DNA from 2 places in the Pseudomonas sp. 1L-B-1-E-C1 genome. Region 2 is predicted to be linked to the other one. Evidence: riboswitches for the same ligand, from Rfam matches in the RefSeq annotation. Region 2 holds a riboswitch; the other holds the start of a gene.

Region 1 (9,468 bases), on a different contig from region 2:
GCTGCAGAGCGACTTCGAGGGCTTCGGTGTAGTTGTCTTCGCGGATCAGGCGGGCGAATTTTGCCGAACCGGTGATGTTGGTGCGCTCGCCGACGTTGACGAACAGCGAGCTGCGATCGATGGTGAACGGCTCCAGACCAGAAAGGCGGCAGGCCTTGGGAATGTCCGGAATCTGTCGCGGCGCATAACCGGCCACGGCTTTGGCGATGGCTTCGATGTGCCCCGGGGTGGTGCCGCAGCAGCCGCCGACGATGTTGAGGAAGCCGCTCTGGGCAAACTCTTCGATGACTTTCGCGGTTTGCGATGGCAGTTCGTCGTACTCGCCGAATTCGTTCGGCAGGCCGGCGTTCGGGTGCGCGGACACGTGGGTGCTGGCCTTGTTCGACAGCTCTTCCAGGTACGGGCGCAGCTCGCTGGCACCGAGGGCGCAGTTCAGACCTACGGAAATCGGCTTGGCGTGGGCCACCGAGTTCCAGAATGCTTCGGTGGTCTGGCCGGACAAGGTACGGCCGGAGGCGTCGGTGATCGTGCCGGAAATCATGATCGGCAGTTCTATGTGCAGTTCTTCGAACACACCTTGTACGGCGAAGATCGCCGCTTTGGCGTTGAGGGTGTCGAAGATCGTCTCGATCAGGATCAGGTCGGCGCCGCCCTCGATCAGGCCCTTGGTGGCTTCGGTGTAGTTTTCCACCAGCTCATCGAAGGTGACGTTGCGGTAGCCGGGGTTGTTGACGTCGGGCGACAGCGAGCAGGTGCGGCTGGTCGGGCCGAGCACGCCGGCCACGAAGCGCGGCTTGGCCGGGTTCTCGGCGGTCTTGGCGTCGGCAATCTTGCGCGCCAGACGTGCGCCTTCTACGTTTAACTCGTACGCCAGCTCTTCCATGCCGTAATCGGCCATGGAAATGCGCGTGGCGTTGAAGGTGTTGGTTTCGAGAATGTCGGCGCCGGCGTCCAGATAGGCTTTTTCGATGCCGCCGATCACGTCCGGACGGGTGATAACCAGCAGGTCGTTGTTGCCCTTGACGTCACTCGGCCAGTCCGCGAAGCGCTTGCCGCGATAATCCTGTTCTTCGAGCTTGTAGCTCTGGATCATCGTGCCCATCCCGCCGTCGAGAATCAGGATGCGCTCTTTGAGGGCTTGCTTGAGAGCTTGAAGGCGGACGCTGCGATCGGACATGTGGACTACTCGAAAAGACCATTACGAAGGAGCGGGATCATAGCAAACCTGTGCGCTTTTAGAGCATGTGCCGCTTTTGCATGAATATCGCTCATGTTGGTACGAGCGTCATAACGGTAGAATCGCAGCCTTTTTTTACCATCGGGATCAGCAGCATGCCGTACCGCGTCATCAGTTTATTGTTGCTGGTCCTGAGCGGGAGCGTCGCGGCGCAAGATCCCGCTGTTTCTTCTTCTATCTCCTACAGCCGGGATATCCAGCCGATCTTCACCGAGAAATGCGTGGCCTGCCATGCCTGTTACGACTCGGCGTGCCAGCTCAACCTGGGCAGTGGCGAAGGCGCCGCCCGTGGCGCGAGCAAAATGCCGGTGTATGACGGCGAACGCACCCGGGCCGCGCCGACCACGCGTTTGTTTTACGACGCGTTCGGCAAACGTGCGTGGCAGCAGAAGGATTTCTACTCGGTGCTCGACGCCCAAGGCAGTCAGGCCGCGCTGATGGCGCGCATGCTCGAACTGGGCCACAAGACCCCGCTGACGCCGAACGCCAAGCTTCCCGAAGACATTGTCCTGGGGCTCAACCGCAGCAACCTGTGTCCGATGCCTGGCGAATTTGACGCTTACGCCGGAGCGCACCCGAAGGAGGGCATGCCGCTGGCCGTCACCGGCCTGACCGATCAGCAGTACCAGACCTTGCAGCGCTGGCTGGCGTCTGGCGCGCCGATTGACGAGCAGAGCTTGGCGCCGAGTGCGCAAGAGGCGCTGCAGATCGCGCAGTGGGAAAACCTGCTCAACGCCCCCGGCGCGCGGCAAAGTCTGGTCGGGCGCTGGCTGTTCGAACACTGGTATCTGGCGCACATCTACTTCAAGGGCGGCGAGCCGGGGCATTATTTCCAGTGGGTGCGTTCGCGTACGCCGAGTGGGCAGCCGATCGATCTGATCGCCACCCGCCGCCCCAACGACGACCCGGGCACGCAGGTGTATTACCGCTTGTGGCCGGTGCAGGGAGTGATCGTGCACAAGACGCACATCACTTATCCGCTGAGCGCGGCGAAAATGGCCCGGATCAAAAGCCTGTTCTACAACGGTAACTGGCAGGTCAACGCGCTGCCGGGCTACGGGCCACAGAGCCGCGCCAATCCATTTGCCACTTTCGAGGCCATTCCGGCGCAAGCGCGCTATCAGTTCATGCTCGATAACGCCGAATACTTCGTCCGTACTTTCATTCGCGGACCGGTTTGTCGTGGGCAAATTGCGACCGACGTGATCCGCGACAACTTCTGGGCGCTGTTCCAGGCGCCGGAACATGACCTCTATATCACCGATCCGAACTACCGCGGCCAGGCCACGCCGCTGCTGGCGATGCCGGGGCAGAACGACGACGTCGGCAGCGTGCTGAGCCTGTGGCGCGACTACCGCGACAAGCGCAACGAATACGAAGCCCTGCGCCGCGACAGCTACGCCGATCTGCCGGCACCGAGCTGGTCGACCCTGTGGGCCGGCAACGACAACGCCTTGCTGAGCATTTTCCGCCACTTCGACAGCGCTTCCGTGACCAAAGGTCTGATAGGTGAGGTGCCACAGACGATGTGGCTGTTCGACTATCCGCTGCTGGAACGCACCTATTACCAGCTCGCGGTCAACTTCGACGTGTTCGGCAACGTCTCCCATCAGGCGCAGACCCGTTTGTATTTCGACCTCATCCGCAACGGCGCCGAGCAGAACTTCCTGCGCCTGATGCCCGCCGATTCTCGCGAGGACTACCTCAATGATTGGTACCAGGATGGCGGCCAGTTCAAGATGTGGCTCGATTACGAGGCGATCGACGACGACAAACCGACCGCACTGAAACTCGACGAAAAAGACCCGAAACGCGATTTTGCCCAGCAGTTGCTTGCGCGCTACGGCGATCTGAATGCGCGGCCGGATCCGATCAATCGCTGTGACGGTGCTTATTGCTCGCGGCCGAACATCGATCCGGCGTTACAGAACGCCGAGCAGGCCTTGAGCCGTCTGGCCTCGCGCCCGGCAGCCGGGCTGAAAGTCATCGAGCAAATGCCCGAAGCGACCTTGCTGCGCGTCGAAACCGCCAGCGGCAAGCGCGAGGTCTACAGCGTGCTGCGCAACCGCGCCCATAGCAACGTGGCATTTTTGCTCGGTGAATCGCATCGTTATCAGCCGGGGCTCGACACCCTCACCATCTATCCGGGCGTACTCACCAGCTATCCGAACTTCATGTTCAATGTGCCGGCCGAACAGGTTCCGGCGTTTGTCGATGCCATGGAAAACGCCAAGGATGCCAATCGGTTCGAAAAGATCGTCGAGCGCTGGGGCATTCGGCGCAGTCATCCGCAGTTCTGGCTGTATTTCCACGATCTGAGCCAGTACATCCATGAAACCGACTCGGTGGAAGAGGGCGTGCTGGATATGAACCGGTACGAGAATCTTTGAGTATTCGCAGGCGTGTGCCCGAGATTCTTTCCCGACAAAAATACTAGGACTTTGTCAGCCGCGCCGATTGGCGTAAACTGCGCCCAAGCCTGCGAGGAGTTTCCATGACCGCCATTACTATTACCGACGCCGCCCATGATTACCTGGCCGATCTGCTTTCCAAGCAGAACACCCCGGGCATCGGCATCCGCGTCTTTATCACCCAGCCTGGCACCCAGTACGCCGAAACCTGCATTGCCTACTGCAAGCCGGGGGAAGAAAAACCCGAAGATACGGCGCTGGGGCTGAAAAGCTTCACCGCGTACATCGATTCGTTCAGCGAAGCGTTTCTCGATGACGCCGTTGTCGACTACGCTACCGATCGCATGGGTGGTCAGTTGACCATCAAGGCGCCCAACGCCAAAGTGCCGATGGTCAATGCCGACAGCCCGGTCAACGAGCGTATCAATTACTACCTGCAAACCGAGATCAACCCGGGGCTGGCCAGCCACGGCGGCCAGGTCAGCCTGATCGATGTGGTTGAAGACGGCATCGCCGTTCTGCAATTCGGCGGCGGTTGCCAGGGCTGCGGCCAGGCGGACGTCACGCTGAAGGAAGGCATCGAGCGCACCTTGCTCGAGCGTATCCCGGAGCTCAAAGGCGTCCGCGACGTCACCGACCACACGCAGAAAGAAAACGCCTACTACTAAGGTGTTCACTGCGAACATGAAAAACGGCGCCCCGTGAGCGCCGTTTTTTTATGGGCAACATTTGCCGACCCTATTCGCGAGCAGGCTCGCTCCCACAATTGAATGTAATTCCATGTGGGAGCGAGCCTGCTCGCGAAAGCGTTTTCAAGGGCGGTAAAGATGCGCATGCCCGGCGCGATACAGCGATGATTCGCTGAACACCTCGCTACCCAATACCCGCCCGACCAGAATCAGCGCCGTGCGCCGAAAGCCCTTGGCCTCGACCTTCCCGGCAATGTCCGCCAGCGTCCCCACCACCCAATCCTGGTCCGGCCACGTCGCCCGGTGAATCACCGCGATCGGGCAATCCGCGCCGTAATGCGGCAGCAGTTCAACCAGTATCTTTTCCAGATGATTGACCCCCAGATGAATGGCCATGGTCGCGCCATGTTGCGCCAGGCTGGTCAGTTCTTCGCCGGCGGGCATCGGGGTCTTGTCGGCGTAACGGGTCAGAATCACACTTTGCGAGATGTCTGGCAGGGTGAGTTCAGCACCGAGCAGCGCTGCGCATGCCGCTGTAGCAGTGACGCCAGGGATTATCTCGAAAGGAATGCTCAGCTCACGCAAATAGCGGATCTGCTCGCCAATCGCTCCGTACAGACCCGGATCGCCGGAATGCACGCGCGCGACATTCTGGCCTTTGGCATGGGCTGTCTTGATCACATCGATGATCTGTTCCAGATGCAGTTCAGCGCTATTGACCACGGTTTCAGCCTGGTGACCTTCCAGCACTGCTGCCGGCACCAGCGAACCGGCGTAGATAATCACCGGGCAGGTGCGGATCAGGCGCTGGCCTTTGACAGTGATCAGTTCCGGGTCGCCGGGGCCGGCGCCGATGAAGTAGACGGTCATCGTTGAATCCTTGGTAAGAAGCGCAGCCGCACTGCAGATGAAGCGTGCTCATGATCGCAGGCGGGGATTATCGGGATTTTATGCCGCGCCGGCCAACGCCAGAGTGGCCTGGGCATATTTTTGCCGGGAGATCAGCAATTTTGCCGGCGCCTGAATCAGTTGCTCGGCCACGGCCAATGCGGCGCTTTCGGCGACGCCATAACAACCGGTGCGTTCGAAAGCGATCTGCGAATGATGGCTGAGGCGCGACTGGTAGACGGCCAGTTCGGCACTGCTGAAATACCGCAAGGGCAGGTTCAGCTGTGTGGCCAGTTCCAGCAGGCCCGGTTCGTCGCGCTTCAGATCGATAGTGGCCAATGCCTTGACCGCTCGAAGTTCGAGGCGATGCGCCTGCAAGGCTTGATCAAGTAACGCGCGCAGCGTGCTGGCCGGGCAGCCGCGCTGGCAGCCGAAGCCGACCACGAAGGTCGGCGCTGCGCGGTCATCGGTCATGCCTGATCGTGCCCTGCGCTCTTGCGGCGGAACAACCACGCACTGATCAGGCCCAAGGCCAGCCAGAACGCGACATTGGTCAACTGCGAAGCGATTTTGAATTGAGTTTCCAATGCTTCGGGCGCGAGCATGGCATGCACCTGTGGTTGTGGCGCGCCGATCACATGGGGCACGGCGAGAATCGCCGCACCGAGGATCTTCATCAGCCAGTGACGGCTGAAGGCGATCAATGCCAGACCGACAGCGGTTGAAGCAGCGGTGCCAATCCACCAGATCTGCCGCGATGTCAGATCGGCGGCCGCAGTGCCCGGCAATTCAGGCGGCAGGCCCAGTGTCGGGGCGAGGACGAACGTGGCGTAACCGGCCAGCCCCCAGAGCAGCCCTTGCGAGGTTTTCGTCGGTGCGCGCAGGGTGTAAAGGCCTGCGAGCATCAAGGCGAAGCCGACCGCCACCACCAGATTGCCACCGGTGGTCGAGACTACGCGCTGCCAGCCATCTTCCGGCTCCCACGCTTCAGCGTCATGGCTGTGGGCGGCGGTACCGGCGGCGTGTTCGTGAACTTCGGCGACTGGTGCGGAATTCTCAAAGGTTTCGGCCTGAAGAATCAGCGGTGAAACCCAGAAACTCTGCAAGAGTGTGAGTAGCAGGGCAGCCAGCAGGCCGGCGAAGCCTGCGGTTTGCGCAATACGCTTGATCATGTCGGCAGGCCTCAGTGGCACGGGAAGGCGGCGCTGTGGCGGGTATCGTGGGCGGCGTTGTGCACCGCCTCGATGTGCGAGAAACCGGCGAACCAGACCAGGCTGGCACCAAGGATCGAGGCGAAGAGGGCGGCAGTCACGCGTTGGCCCAAGGTCGTGGTGCTGGAGATGTGGTCAGTGTGACTGACGGTATTGCTGATGATCGACATAGCGCTTCCCTCTGAAATGTCAGCGGGTGAATAGAGCGCATGAAAATCCCTGCGAGCCGCGCACGCAGGGATTTCGAACAGCGCCCGCCCACCGCGGGTTTGTTTGTGGTCAGCTACGCTTATGCGCGCTGGGTGTTGCGGGCCGGTCTCCGGGCTCGCGAGGGGTTGGCTTGTCGCCGACCTGCAAGCGTCACCTTCCCATGCCTGGGCACAGTGGCTTTGACGCTTCGCTCGCTTACCGTTGCGGGGGCAGCACCGGACTGACATGGCTTTTGAGTAAAGCACATGATTCACCGGTTTCCCGTTTCACCCTGTGAAGGGCACCCGTAACAAGGGGGGCAGGAGAACATGGGTTTGGGTTTTTAGTCAATTTCCGGGAGTTTTTGGTGCTGCGAGGGGGGGCATTTCTTCTGGTGTTTTTGTGTGTATATCCATTGCTGCGGTAACGGCTGCTTAGGGTTCCGCCCTTACGGCGGGTCACCTTTTCCAAACGCCGAAAAGGTAACCGAAAAGGCTTGCTCCTGCGTTCGGCCCTCGCAGGCTCGGGTTCCTTCGCTGCGGGATCGATCCGGGCGCAGCGGCTCCGGTTTGCTTCGCTGCACCTCCTTCCGCTGTGTCTGGCTGCGCCAGACGGTCGCTGCGCTCCCACCCCCGGATCAATCCCTCCACTCAGCCTTCCGACGTCGCCCGCAGATCAAAAGCACTCGAGCTAACGCTCATTGTTGAGTGGGGCGGCTTCGCCGCGGGCAGCTGCGCTGCTTTGCTTTTCTGTGGGAGCGAGCCTGCTCGCGAAGGCGGCCTGGCAGCCGATCTGGTCTTGAGGTAGCACGCGATCCAACTGTAGGAGCTGCCGAAGGCTGCGATCTTTTGATCTGGCTTTTGCTTTTGCTTTGCTTTGGCTCTTGATCTTTCGCCCCTTCGGCAGGCTTCGTTACGGGATTGATCCGGGGGTGGGAGCGTAGCGACCGTACGACGCAGTCGTACACAGCGGAAGGAGGTGCAGCGAAGCAAACCGGAGACGCTGCGCCCGGATCGATCCCGTAACGAAGGAACCCCGAGCCCCGGCGAGTGGGCCGAACGCCGGGGCAAAGCCTTTTGGTTCCTTTTTGGCGTTTGAAAAAGGGACTCGCTGTAAGAGCGAAACCGCCAGCGGCAGCACCCGCAGCAACGGATATGCCCCCAACCGCAAGGCTCAACACCTGCGCCCATTGACCCATCCCCACACCATGCGTAGCCTTGCGCTTTCGAGGTTCTTCGGCACGCGCCGAAGCTAAGAAGGGAACGCGGTCAAAGCCGCGGCTGCCCCCGCAACTGTGAACGGTGAGGTTCGTTGCCACGCCACTGCCAGCTCAGCCAATGAGCCAGCGGGAAGGCGCAACGAATGCCAGGCCCCGCGCCTGAACACCGTCAGCCAGGAGACCTGCCTCGTCACAGATTCTCACTACAACCGGGCGGGGTGATCCGGTGGCGAATGCTTCCGGCGCGTACCTGCGCTGCCGGTTCTCGTCCCGTATGCCCGCCGCTTGCCAAAGGGCATACCGATGAAAACACTGGCCAAACTCCCCGTCACCATCGTCACCGGTTTCCTCGGTTCGGGCAAAACCACGCTGCTGCGACACATGCTCGACAACGCTCAGGGCCGGCGCATCGCGGTGATCGTCAACGAGTTTGGCGAGCTGGGTATCGACGGTGAAATTCTCAAGCAATGCACCATCGGTTGCACCGAAGAAGAAGCCAGCGGCCGCGTCTACGAGTTGGCCAATGGCTGCCTGTGCTGCACGGTGCAGGAAGAATTCTTTCCGGTAATGCGCGAACTGGTCGCCCGTCGCGGCGACCTCGATCACATCCTCATCGAAACCTCGGGCCTGGCCCTGCCCAAGCCGTTGGTGCAAGCCTTCCAGTGGCCGGAAATTCGCAGTGCCTGCACCGTCGATGCGGTGATTACCGTGGTCGACAGCCCGGCCGTCGCCGCGGGCACGTTCGCCGCGTTCCCGGATCAGGTCGATGCCCAGCGCAAACTCGATCCGAACCTTGATCACGAATCGCCACTGCACGAGCTGTTCGCCGATCAACTGGCCAGCGCCGATCTGGTTATCCTCAACAAGGCCGACCAGACCAGCCCGGAAGATCTGGCTCGCGTGCGCGCTGAAGTCGCCGAAGAACTGCCGCCAGCGGTAAAAATCATCGAAGCCAGCAACGGTCGTTTGCCGCTGGATGTGTTGATCGGTCTGGGCGCTGGCTCCGAGGAACACATCGATGGTCGCCACAGCCATCACGATCACCACCATGACGGCGATGACGACGACCACGATCACGATGCCTTCGATTCGATCTCCATCGAACTGCCGCAAGCCGACGATAGCCTGCTCCTCGACGCACTGACGCAATTGGTGGTGCAGCACGGCATCCTCCGCGTCAAAGGTTTTGCGGCGATTCCGAACAAGCCGATGCGCCTGTTGATCCAGGGCGTGGGCACGCGTTTCGACAAGCATTTCGACCGCCAGTGGGGTGCCGAAGAAGCGCGTGTCACGCGTCTGGTGTTGATCGGTCAGGAGCTCGATGCCGTGCAGCTCGAAGCGCAATTGCGCGCTGCGCTCAGCGTTTAAGCCATGCACCTGCTCAGGACCCAGCCCGGCGGTTTCGTCTCGGATGACAACATTGCCGACCTTGGCCAAACCCCCGCCGAGCTGGTGATCCTGTGCAGCGGCGATTCCAGCCTGGCGCTGCTCGCCGAGGCCGCGCAGCAGTTGCCCGAGGATTATCCGAGCCTGCGGCTGGCAAATCCGATGCAGGTGCAGAATCACGCTTCGGTCGATCTGTATGTCGACGAAGTGCTGCGCCACGCCAAGGTCATTCTGATCT
Region 2 (9,468 bases):
CTGGGGCGGTAGCACCCAGGATGCGCAGAAACAGGCCTGGGCCGATCCGTTCAGCAAGGCCAGCGGCATCACCGTCGTCCAGGACGGGCCGACCGACTACGGCAAACTCAAGGCCATGGTCGAGAGCGGCAACGTGCAATGGGATGTGGTCGATGTCGAAGCCGATTTCGCCCTGCGCGCCGCTGCCGAAGGCCTGCTCGAACCCCTCGATTTCAAAGTCATCCAGCGCGACAGGATCGACCCGCGCTTCGTCAGCGATCACGGCGTCGGTTCGTTCTTCTTCTCGTTTGTCCTCGGCTACAACGAAGGCAAGCTCGGCGCCAACAAGCCGCAGGACTGGAGCGCGCTGTTCGACACCAAGACCTACCCGGGCAAACGCGCTCTGTACAAATGGCCAAGCCCCGGCGTGCTCGAACTGGCGCTGCTGGCCGACGGCGTCACGGCTGACAAGCTCTACCCGCTCGACCTCGACCGCGCCTTCAAAAAACTCGACACCATCAAGAAAGACATCGTCTGGTGGGGCGGCGGCGCGCAGTCGCAGCAATTGCTGGCGTCCGGCGAAGCGAGCATGGGCCAGTTCTGGAACGGTCGCGTCCACGCTTTGCAAGAAGACGGCGCACCGGTTGGCGTGAGCTGGAAGCAGAACCTGGTCATGGCCGACATTCTGGTCATCCCCAAAGGCTCGAAGAACAAGGACGCGGCGATGAAATTCCTCGCCAACGCCAGCAGCGCCAAGGGCCAGGCCGATTTCTCTAATCTGACCGCCTACGCCCCGGTCAACCTCGACAGTGTGGAGCGTCTGGATTCGACGCTGGCGCCCAACCTGCCGACAGCCTACGCCAAGGAACAGATCACCCTTGATTTCGCTTACTGGGCCAAGAACGGTCCGGCTATCGCGACACGGTGGAACGAATGGCTGGTCAAATGAAAATCGCGGCCACTGCGCCCCGTCCCTCCACTGCCACCGGGAGCGCCGCTGGCGCTTCCGGCTCGGCCTTCAAGCAACGCTGGCGCGGCGCCGGCAACCTCGTCCCGGCGCTGTTGTTCCTCGGCCTGTTCTTTCTCGCGCCGTTGATCGGCCTGCTGTTGCGCGGTGTGCTGGAACCTGTGCCTGGCCTGGGCAACTACGAACAGTTGTTCGCCAACTCGGCCTATGCGCGAGTGCTGCTCAACACTTTTTCGGTGGCCGGACTGGTGACGCTGTTCAGCGTGCTGCTGGGCTTTCCGCTGGCCTGGGCGATCACCCTGGTGCCGCGCGGCTGGGGGCGCTGGATCCTCAACATCGTGCTGCTGTCGATGTGGACCAGCCTGCTCGCGCGCACCTATTCGTGGCTGGTGCTGTTGCAAGCCTCGGGGGTGATCAACAAGGCGCTGTTGGCCATGGGCATCATCGATCAGCCGCTGGAAATGGTGCACAACCTGACCGGCGTGGTGATCGGCATGAGCTACATCATGATCCCGTTCATCGTGCTGCCGCTGCAGGCGACCATGCAGGCCATCGACCCGATGATCCTGCAGGCCGGCTCTATCTGCGGCGCCAGTCCGTGGACCAACTTCTTCCGGGTGTTCCTGCCGCTGTGCCGGCCGGGTCTGGCGTCCGGCGGTTTGATGGTGTTCGTGATGTCGCTCGGTTACTACGTCACCCCGGCGCTGCTCGGCGGGGCGCAGAACATGATGCTGCCGGAGTTCATCATTCAGCAGGTGCAATCTTTCCTCAACTGGGGCCTGGCCAGTGCCGGCGCTGCGTTGCTGATCGCCATCACCCTGGTGCTGTTCTACTTCTACCTGAAGCTTCAGCCGGAATCTCCGGTTGGCGCCAGTAACGCGAGGTAAGCCGACATGCTCCTGACTCCCAATGCCATGAGCCGGCGCATGCGCTTCGGCTTGTATGCAACCACCGGGCTGATCGGTCTGTTCCTGCTGCTGCCGATCGTGTTCATCGTGCTGCTGTCGTTCGGCTCCTCGCAGTGGCTGGTGTTCCCGCCGCCGGGCTGGACACTGAAATGGTACGGCCAGTTCTTCTCCAACCCCGACTGGATGAACGCCGCTGCCGCCAGCCTCAAGGTTGCCGTGCTGACCACCATTTGTGCCGTGGCCCTGGGTTTGCCGACGGCGTTTGCGCTGGTGCGCGGACGCTTCCCCGGCCGCGAGATGCTCTACGGCCTGTTCACCCTGCCGATGATCGTGCCACTGGTGATCATTGCTGTGGCGGTGTACGCGCTGTTTCTCAAGCTCGGCTACACCGGGACCATGTTCGCTTTCGTCGTCAGCCATGTGATCGTCGCGCTGCCGTTCACCATCATTTCGATCATCAACTCGCTGAAGCTGTTCGATCAGTCGATTGAAGACGCCGCGGTGATTTGCGGTGCCTCGCGCTTGCAGGCGGTGTTCAAGGTGACGTTCCCGGCGATTCGCCCGGGCATGGTCGCCGGCGCCCTCTTCGCCTTTCTCGTTTCGTGGGACGAAGTGGTGCTCAGCGTGATGATGGCCAGCCCGACCCTGCAAACCCTTCCCGTGAAAATGTGGACCACCCTGCGCCAGGACCTGACCCCGGTGATCGCCGTCGCTTCGACGCTGCTGATCGGCCTGTCGGTATTGGTCATGGTGATCGCCGCCGCCCTGCGCCGGCGCAACGAAATCAGCGCCTGAGCGCCCAGGAGTACGACATGAGTGCCGTGATCAAAAACGCATCCCAGCAGAACGACAAACCCCTGGTCAGCCTGCGCAACCTGAACAAGCACTACGGCGATTTTGCGGCCGTCGACAATATCTCGCTGGACATCAAGGACGGTGAATTCCTCACCTTCCTCGGCTCCAGCGGCTCGGGAAAAAGCACGACGCTGTCGATGCTCGCCGGCTTTGAAACACCGAGCAGCGGCGAGATCCTCGTCAATGGCCAGTCGTTGGTCAATGTGCCGCCGCACAAGCGCGACATCGGCATGGTCTTCCAGCGCTATTCACTGTTCCCGCATCTGTCGGTGCGCGACAACATCGCCTTCCCTTTGGCGATTCGCAAACTGGCTGCGGCCGAGCGCGAAAAACGCGTCGATGCAATGTTGAAACTGGTGCAGCTCGAACAGTTCGCCCATCGCCGCCCTTCGCAACTGTCCGGTGGTCAGCAACAGCGTGTCGCCATCGCCCGGGCGCTGGTGTACGAGCCGCGCATTCTGCTGATGGATGAACCGTTGGGCGCGCTGGACAAGAAGCTGCGCGAGGACTTGCAGGATGAATTGCGCCAATTGCACCGGCGCCTGGGCATCACCATCGTTTACGTGACCCACGACCAGGAAGAAGCCATGCGTCTGTCGCAGCGCATTGCGATTTTCAGCCACGGCAAGATCGTCGGTCTGGGCAGTGGTTATGACCTCTATCAGAATCCGCCGAATGCGTTTGTCGCGTCGTTTCTGGGCAATTCGAACTTCCTCAAGCTCAAGGCCCAAGGTAATGCGGCAGCGAGTTTCGAGGGGCAATCATTGTCGATTCGGCTGACGTCCGGGTTGCACACTGATCAGGATGTGCTGCTGATGGTGCGGCCGGAAAAGGCCTTGGCGCTGAGCACGCAGCAAGCGCTGGATGAGCCGCTGGCGGCAGGCTGGAATGAGGTTTCGGCGAACGTTGTAGAGGTGCTGTTTCTCGGTGAGAGCCAGACGTGCAGCGTGGTGACGGCGGGCGGGACGTCGATGACGGTGAAAGCCCTGTCGGCAGCGGGCATGCCGCTCAAGGCTGGCGAACCGGTGCGAGTGCGCTGGGCGACGGCGGATGCCTGTGTTTATACCGAGTGGGCTGAGAGCGATTTGAACAAGGCTGCCGGGGCTCACTAAAATTTTCAATCCACTGAAATTCCCCTGTGGGAGCGAGCCTGCTCGCGAATGCGGTGTGTCATTCAACATTAATGGTGACTGACACACCGCATTCGCGAGCAGGCTCGCTCCCACAGGTTCGGGATTGTTCAATTGATCGGGGAATACCCTTCAATCTCATCCGGCCAAGCCGTCAGCACTTCAAACCCGCTCTCCGTCACCGCGACCATATGCTCCCACTGCGCCGACAATGAGCCGTCCTTGGTCAGCACGGTCCAGCCATCCGGCATGTTCTTCACATGGCGCTTGCCGGCATTGAGCATCGGTTCCACGGTGAAAATCATCCCGGCCTTGAGCTTCAGTCCCTGACCGGGAAAGCCGTAATGCAGGATTTGCGGTTCATCGTGATAGACCTTGCCGATGCCGTGACCGCAATACTCGCGGACCACGCTGAAGCCCTCCGCCTCCGCCAGGCGCTGGATCGCGTGACCGATATCGCCCAGCGTCGCGCCCGGTTTCACCGCACGAATCCCCGCGCACATCGCCTCGTAGGTGGTCTTGATCAGGTGCTGCGCTTCGGCGGTCGCCTCACCCACCACGTACATACGGCTGGTATCACCGAACCAGCCGTCCTTGATCACGGCGATGTCGAGGTTGACGATGTCGCCGTCCTTCAACGGCGAGCCCGACGGAATCCCGTGACACACCACATCGTTGACCGATGCACAGACGGTTTTCGGGAAACCGTGATAACCGACGTTGGCCGGCACCGCCTTCTGCACATTGACGATGTAATCGTTGCATAGTCGGTCGAGCTCATCGGTGGTCACGCCAGCCTTCACATGCGGCACCAGCATTGCCAGCACTTCGGCAGCCAGTTTGCCGGCGGCGCGGGATTTTTCGATGTCGGCCGGGGTGTTGATCCTGATCTGGTTTCTCATGCGCTGACGGCTTCCTGGGTCAGTTGATGCAGATCCAGTCCGCCGTTCTGTTCGGCGCGGATCAGCAGGCGGCAAATGGCGCTGTGGTCGAGGTTGGGGTGCAGTTCGGCGAGCATGCCGATGCGCATCCAGTGCTCGGCCTGCGCGTTGATCGAGCGACTGAGTGCGTTGCTGGAGATGCGCAGATTTTCGTGCATGTCCTCTGAAATCTTTACGATGCCCATATATGAATCCAATACGATATGTATATGGTTCGTATACTAGCCAAACATTGCCCACGATTGCAAACGCTCCGCCATGGAAACACGGCAGATTCGGCTCCCCTTCAGCGGCCTGATCGACTAACATGCCCGCGCCGGTTTCCACACGGAATTAACAGGGAATCCGAAATGCTTGCACAGCATCAATCGGAACTGCCCCCGCAACTGTAGGTGCCGAGCCTGCTCCTCGACTGCCACTGGTTAACCCCGGGAAGGCTGGAGCATGGCGATGACGCATCAGTCAGGAGACCTGCCGGCACAGTGACTGACTAACCGGCGGGGTGTCCGGGAAGGACATCGTGCCGTGCGCATTTTCCCCGTGCCGGCCTTGCGCAATTTCCACGACCGCGCCCGAGGTGTGTTTCCAGACCGTACCCGCCCGCTCCCGTACGGTTCCCCTGGAGACTGCCCCATGCTGCTGCCCCGCGTTGCCACCCTGCTCACCGGTCTGAGCCTTTGCGCCCTCGCGCAAGCGGCGCCGACCGCGTATCCGCTCACCGTGGAAAACTGCGGCAGCAGCCTGACCTTTCAACACGCACCCACTCGCACGGTAACTATCGGCCAGGCCGGCACCGAGATGCTCTACGCCTTGGGTCTGGGCGACAAGGTCGTCGGCACTTCGCTGTGGTTCAACGACGTGCTGGGCACATACAAAGCGCAAAACAATACGATCGAGCGCCTCGCCGATAACGAGCCGAGTTTCGAAGCGGTGATCGGCAAACGCCCGGAGCTGGTTGCCGTCGAGCTGGAATGGATGGTCGGCCCGCAAGGCGCGGTCGGCACCCGCGAGCAGTTCCATGAACTGAAGATTCCGACCTACCTGCTGCCCTCCGATTGCGAAGCCAAGGATAACCTCGTCGGTGCGGACGGCACGCGGCTGGCGCCGTTTCGCATCGACAGCATCTACAAAGGCGTAAGCCAACTGGCGGCGATTTTCGACGTGCAGGTGCGTGGCGAACAGCTCAATGAGCAGCTCAAGGCCAGCCTCGCGCAATCGATCGCCACCGCGAAAAACCAGCAGCGCAAAGACGTCAGCGCCCTGGTGTGGTTCTCCAGCGCCGAGATGGACATCGAGCCGTTCGTGGCCGGGCACAAAGGTGTTCCCGATTTCATGCTCAGCACCCTCGGCGTGCGCAACATCGTCGAGTCGGATGAAGAATGGCCGACCGTTGGTTGGGAAACCATCGCCAAGGCCAACCCGACGTTCCTGGTCATCGCGCGCATGGATCGCCGGCGTTTCCCGGCGGACGATTATCAGAAGAAACTCGCATTCCTGCGCAGTGATCCGGTGACGCGCAACATGGACGCGGTCAAGCACAACCGCATCATCATCCTCGACGCCATGGCCATGCAGGCCAGCCTGCGCACCTTCGATGGCCTCGCGCAACTGGCTAGCGCCATCAACGGCTACGACCTGTCGCAATGAGCAGACGCCTGATCCGTGCCCTGCTGGTTCTGTTGACGCTGTCGGCCGCGCTGCTCGGCGGCGTGGCCATTGGTGAGACTTCAATCGAGCCGAGCGTGGTGTTGCAGGTGCTGGCGAACAAGCTCTGGGGTGGCGGTTATGTGCTCGACCCGATCGACGAAGGCATCGTCTGGAACTATCGCCTGACCCGCGCGCTGGTCGCGGCGGCCTGTGGTGCCGGCTTGGCGACGTGCGGGGTAATCCTGCAATCGCTGCTGCGCAATCCGTTGGCCGATCCGTATCTGCTGGGGATTTCCGCGGGAGCCTCGACCGGCGCGGTGATGGTCGCCCTGCTCGGCGTCGGCGCCGGAGCGATCTCGCTGTCGGCCGGTGCCTTTGCCGGTGCGGTGACTGCATTCGTACTGGTGATTCTGTTGGCGCGGGTCAGCGGCTCGGCGAGCGGCACCGGGCAGATCATTCTTGCCGGGATCGCCGGCTCGCAGCTGTTCAACGCCCTCACCGCTTTTCTGATCACCCGCTCGGCCAGTTCGGAACAGGCGCGCGGCATCATGTTCTGGCTGTTGGGCAATCTCGGTGGTGTGCGCTGGCCGTCGGTGTGGCTGGCGGTGCCGGTAGCGCTGCTGGGTCTGGTGGTGTGCCTGTGGCATCGCCGGGCGCTGGATGCGTTCACCTTTGGCGCGGATTCGGCGGCCTCTCTCGGCATTCCGGTACGCCGTGTGCAGATTCTATTGATTGGCTGCGCCGCGCTGGTCACGGCGGTGATGGTGTCGATCGTCGGCTCGATCGGTTTCGTCGGCCTGGTGATTCCTCACGCCGCGCGGTTGTTGCTCGGCACAGGTCATGCGCGCCTGCTGCCGGCCAGTGCGCTGGGCGGCGCGGTGTTTCTGATTGCCGCCGATGTGCTGTCGCGCACCCTGATCAAGGGTCAGGTGATTCCGGTCGGCGTGATCACCGCGCTGGTCGGCGCACCGGTGTTCGCGCTGATTCTGGTGGGTCGGAGATCGGCGCGATGAACCCGGTTCTGAGTTGTGCTGGTGTGGGCTTCAAGGTGCGTGGTGCCGAGTTGCTCAATGATGTCAGTCTCGATGTGCAGCGCGGCGAAACCCTCGGTATCGTTGGCCCGAACGGCTCCGGCAAATCCACTTTGCTGAAACTGCTCGCCGGCCTGCGTGAACCGAGCACAGGCCAAGTGCAGCTCGACGGCCAGGCGCTTTGCAAATTGTCCCGGCGCAGCATCGCGCAAACGCTCGCCGTGGTTGAACAGCAGGCCGATACCGACGATGGCATCCGCGTGTTCGACGCCGTGGCGCTCGGGCGCACGCCGTGGTTGTCGGCGCTGCAACCGTGGTCGCCGGCCGATGACGCCATCGTCGAGCAAGCGCTGGTCGACGTCGACGCCGTGCATCTGCGCAACCGCCTCTGGCGCAGCCTCTCCGGCGGTGAACGCCAGCGCGTGCACATCGCCCGCGCCTTGGCGCAGCGCCCGCAGATTCTGCTGCTCGACGAACCGGCCAACCACCTCGACATCCAGCATCAATTGAGCATTCTGCAAGTGGTGCGCGCACTGCCGGTGACTACGCTGATCGCCCTGCACGACCTCAATCAGGCACTCAAGTGCGATCGCCTGGCGGTGCTGGAACGCGGGCGGCTGGTGGCATTGGGCGAGCCGCTGCAAGTGCTGACGCCGGAGCGCTTACAAACGACCTTCGGGGTCAGGGCGCACTATCTGACGGATCCGTTCGATGGTGCGCAGATATTGCGTTTTCATTCATGAACGATTGCATGTGCGTGGTCTGCCAGACCGGGTCCTTATCGACCTGAACAATGGCGAAACCCTGGCGCTGCCAGAACTCGATGGCGCCCGGCAGAAACGGATGGGTGTGCAGGTAGATCAGCTCCACGCCGTTGGCCAGCGCGTGTTCCTTCAACGCTCGATACAGCGCGCCTGCAAGACCCGAGCGGCGCTGAGAAGGCAGGACGAACAGGCGCACGACTTCCACCACTTTCAGGGTGGGATAGGCGAGTTCCGGGAAGCGTCGGTCGTAGGGCAAATAACCGATCGAGGCGACGATCTGCCCTGCATGACGAGCGATCAGAAAGCAGCCTGCGCCGTGCAGATAAACCTCGGCGAAACGCGCCAGATCGTCAGGCGTGCCGGAGGCGCTGAGTTTGGGAAACAGCTCGGCGCGGGCCTTGAGGGTGAAATCGAGGATGGCCGGGATGTCGGCTTCAGAGGCGGCTTGAATGACTGGCTGCGGGTCCATGGGTGCGGGAGGTACCTGGGTTGCGGTGGGTCACGGTAACAATTGCCCTTTCAAGATGCCATGGGCAAACCTGCCCTCGAATCATGTACAAGAACCTGTGGGAGCGAGCCTGCTCGCGAAGGCGTCAGGTCATTCGACATTGATGTCGATTGACACACCGCTTTCGCGAGCAGGCTCGCTCCCACAGGGGTTATGTATTTCAAGACCGTAAAATCAGGCCCACTCTTTGCGCAGTTGCCGCGCGGCTGTGACCATGTGCACCAACGCCGCTTCGGTTTCTGGCCAGGCACGGGTTTTCAGGCCGCAATCCGGATTGACCCACAGACGCTCAGCCGGAATGCGCCGGGCAGCTTTGCGCAGCAGCCCGACCATCTCCGCCACATCTGGAATGCGTGGCGAGTGAATGTCGTACACGCCCGGGCCGATGTCGTTCGGGTAGGCGAACGCTTCAAATGCCTCGAGCAGTTCCATGTCCGACCGTGAGGTTTCGATGGTGATGACATCGGCGTCCATCGCCGCGATCGACTCGATCACATCGTTGAACTCGCTGTAGCACATGTGCGTATGGATCTGCGTCTCGTCGCGCACGCCGGAGGCGCACAGGCGGAACGCTTCGCTCGCCCAGTGCAGATACGCCGGCCACTGCGCCCGGCGTAACGGCAAGCCCTCACGGAACGCCGCTTCGTCGATCTGCACGATGTTGATTCCGGCGGCTTCCAGATCATTGACTTCATCACGGATCGCCAGCGCCAGTTGTCGTGCCTGGACCTCACGGCT

The links. Region 2 has a riboswitch for cobalamin ahead of AC0Z4S_RS17690 (ABC transporter substrate-binding protein). Riboswitches for the same ligand answer to the same signal wherever they lie in the genome.
Region 1: it holds a riboswitch for cobalamin, as region 2 does, so the genes downstream of both, AC0Z4S_RS01795 (CbtB domain-containing protein) here and AC0Z4S_RS17690 (ABC transporter substrate-binding protein) in region 2, are expected to answer to the same signal.

Annotation. Positions count from the first base shown of each region.
Region 1 is NZ_JBXAWN010000001.1:427,507-436,974, forward strand. It holds gene metH (methionine synthase) at 1-1,177, opposite strand, end outside; gene AC0Z4S_RS01770 (fatty acid cis/trans isomerase) at 1,333-3,627, shown strand; gene nfuA (Fe-S biogenesis protein NfuA) at 3,732-4,316, shown strand; gene cobM (precorrin-4 C(11)-methyltransferase) at 4,461-5,207, opposite strand; gene AC0Z4S_RS01785 (cobalamin biosynthesis protein) at 5,286-5,699, opposite strand; gene AC0Z4S_RS01790 (CbtA family protein) at 5,696-6,397, opposite strand; gene AC0Z4S_RS01795 (CbtB domain-containing protein) at 6,409-6,606, opposite strand; cobalamin riboswitch at 6,730-6,949, opposite strand; cobalamin riboswitch at 7,837-8,048, shown strand; gene cobW (cobalamin biosynthesis protein CobW) at 8,148-9,212, shown strand; gene cobN (cobaltochelatase subunit CobN) at 9,216-9,468, shown strand, end outside.
Region 2 is NZ_JBXAWN010000009.1:273,459-282,926, forward strand. It holds gene AC0Z4S_RS17660 (ABC transporter substrate-binding protein) at 1-928, shown strand, start outside; gene AC0Z4S_RS17665 (ABC transporter permease) at 925-1,833, shown strand; gene AC0Z4S_RS17670 (ABC transporter permease) at 1,840-2,649, shown strand; gene AC0Z4S_RS17675 (ABC transporter ATP-binding protein) at 2,667-3,821, shown strand; gene map (type I methionyl aminopeptidase) at 3,950-4,741, opposite strand; gene AC0Z4S_RS17685 (ParD-like family protein) at 4,738-4,965, opposite strand; cobalamin riboswitch at 5,081-5,273, shown strand; gene AC0Z4S_RS17690 (ABC transporter substrate-binding protein) at 5,414-6,427, shown strand; gene AC0Z4S_RS17695 (FecCD family ABC transporter permease) at 6,424-7,440, shown strand; gene AC0Z4S_RS17700 (ABC transporter ATP-binding protein) at 7,437-8,201, shown strand; gene AC0Z4S_RS17705 (GNAT family N-acetyltransferase) at 8,140-8,691, opposite strand; gene metE (5-methyltetrahydropteroyltriglutamate--homocysteine S-methyltransferase) at 8,905-9,468, opposite strand, start outside.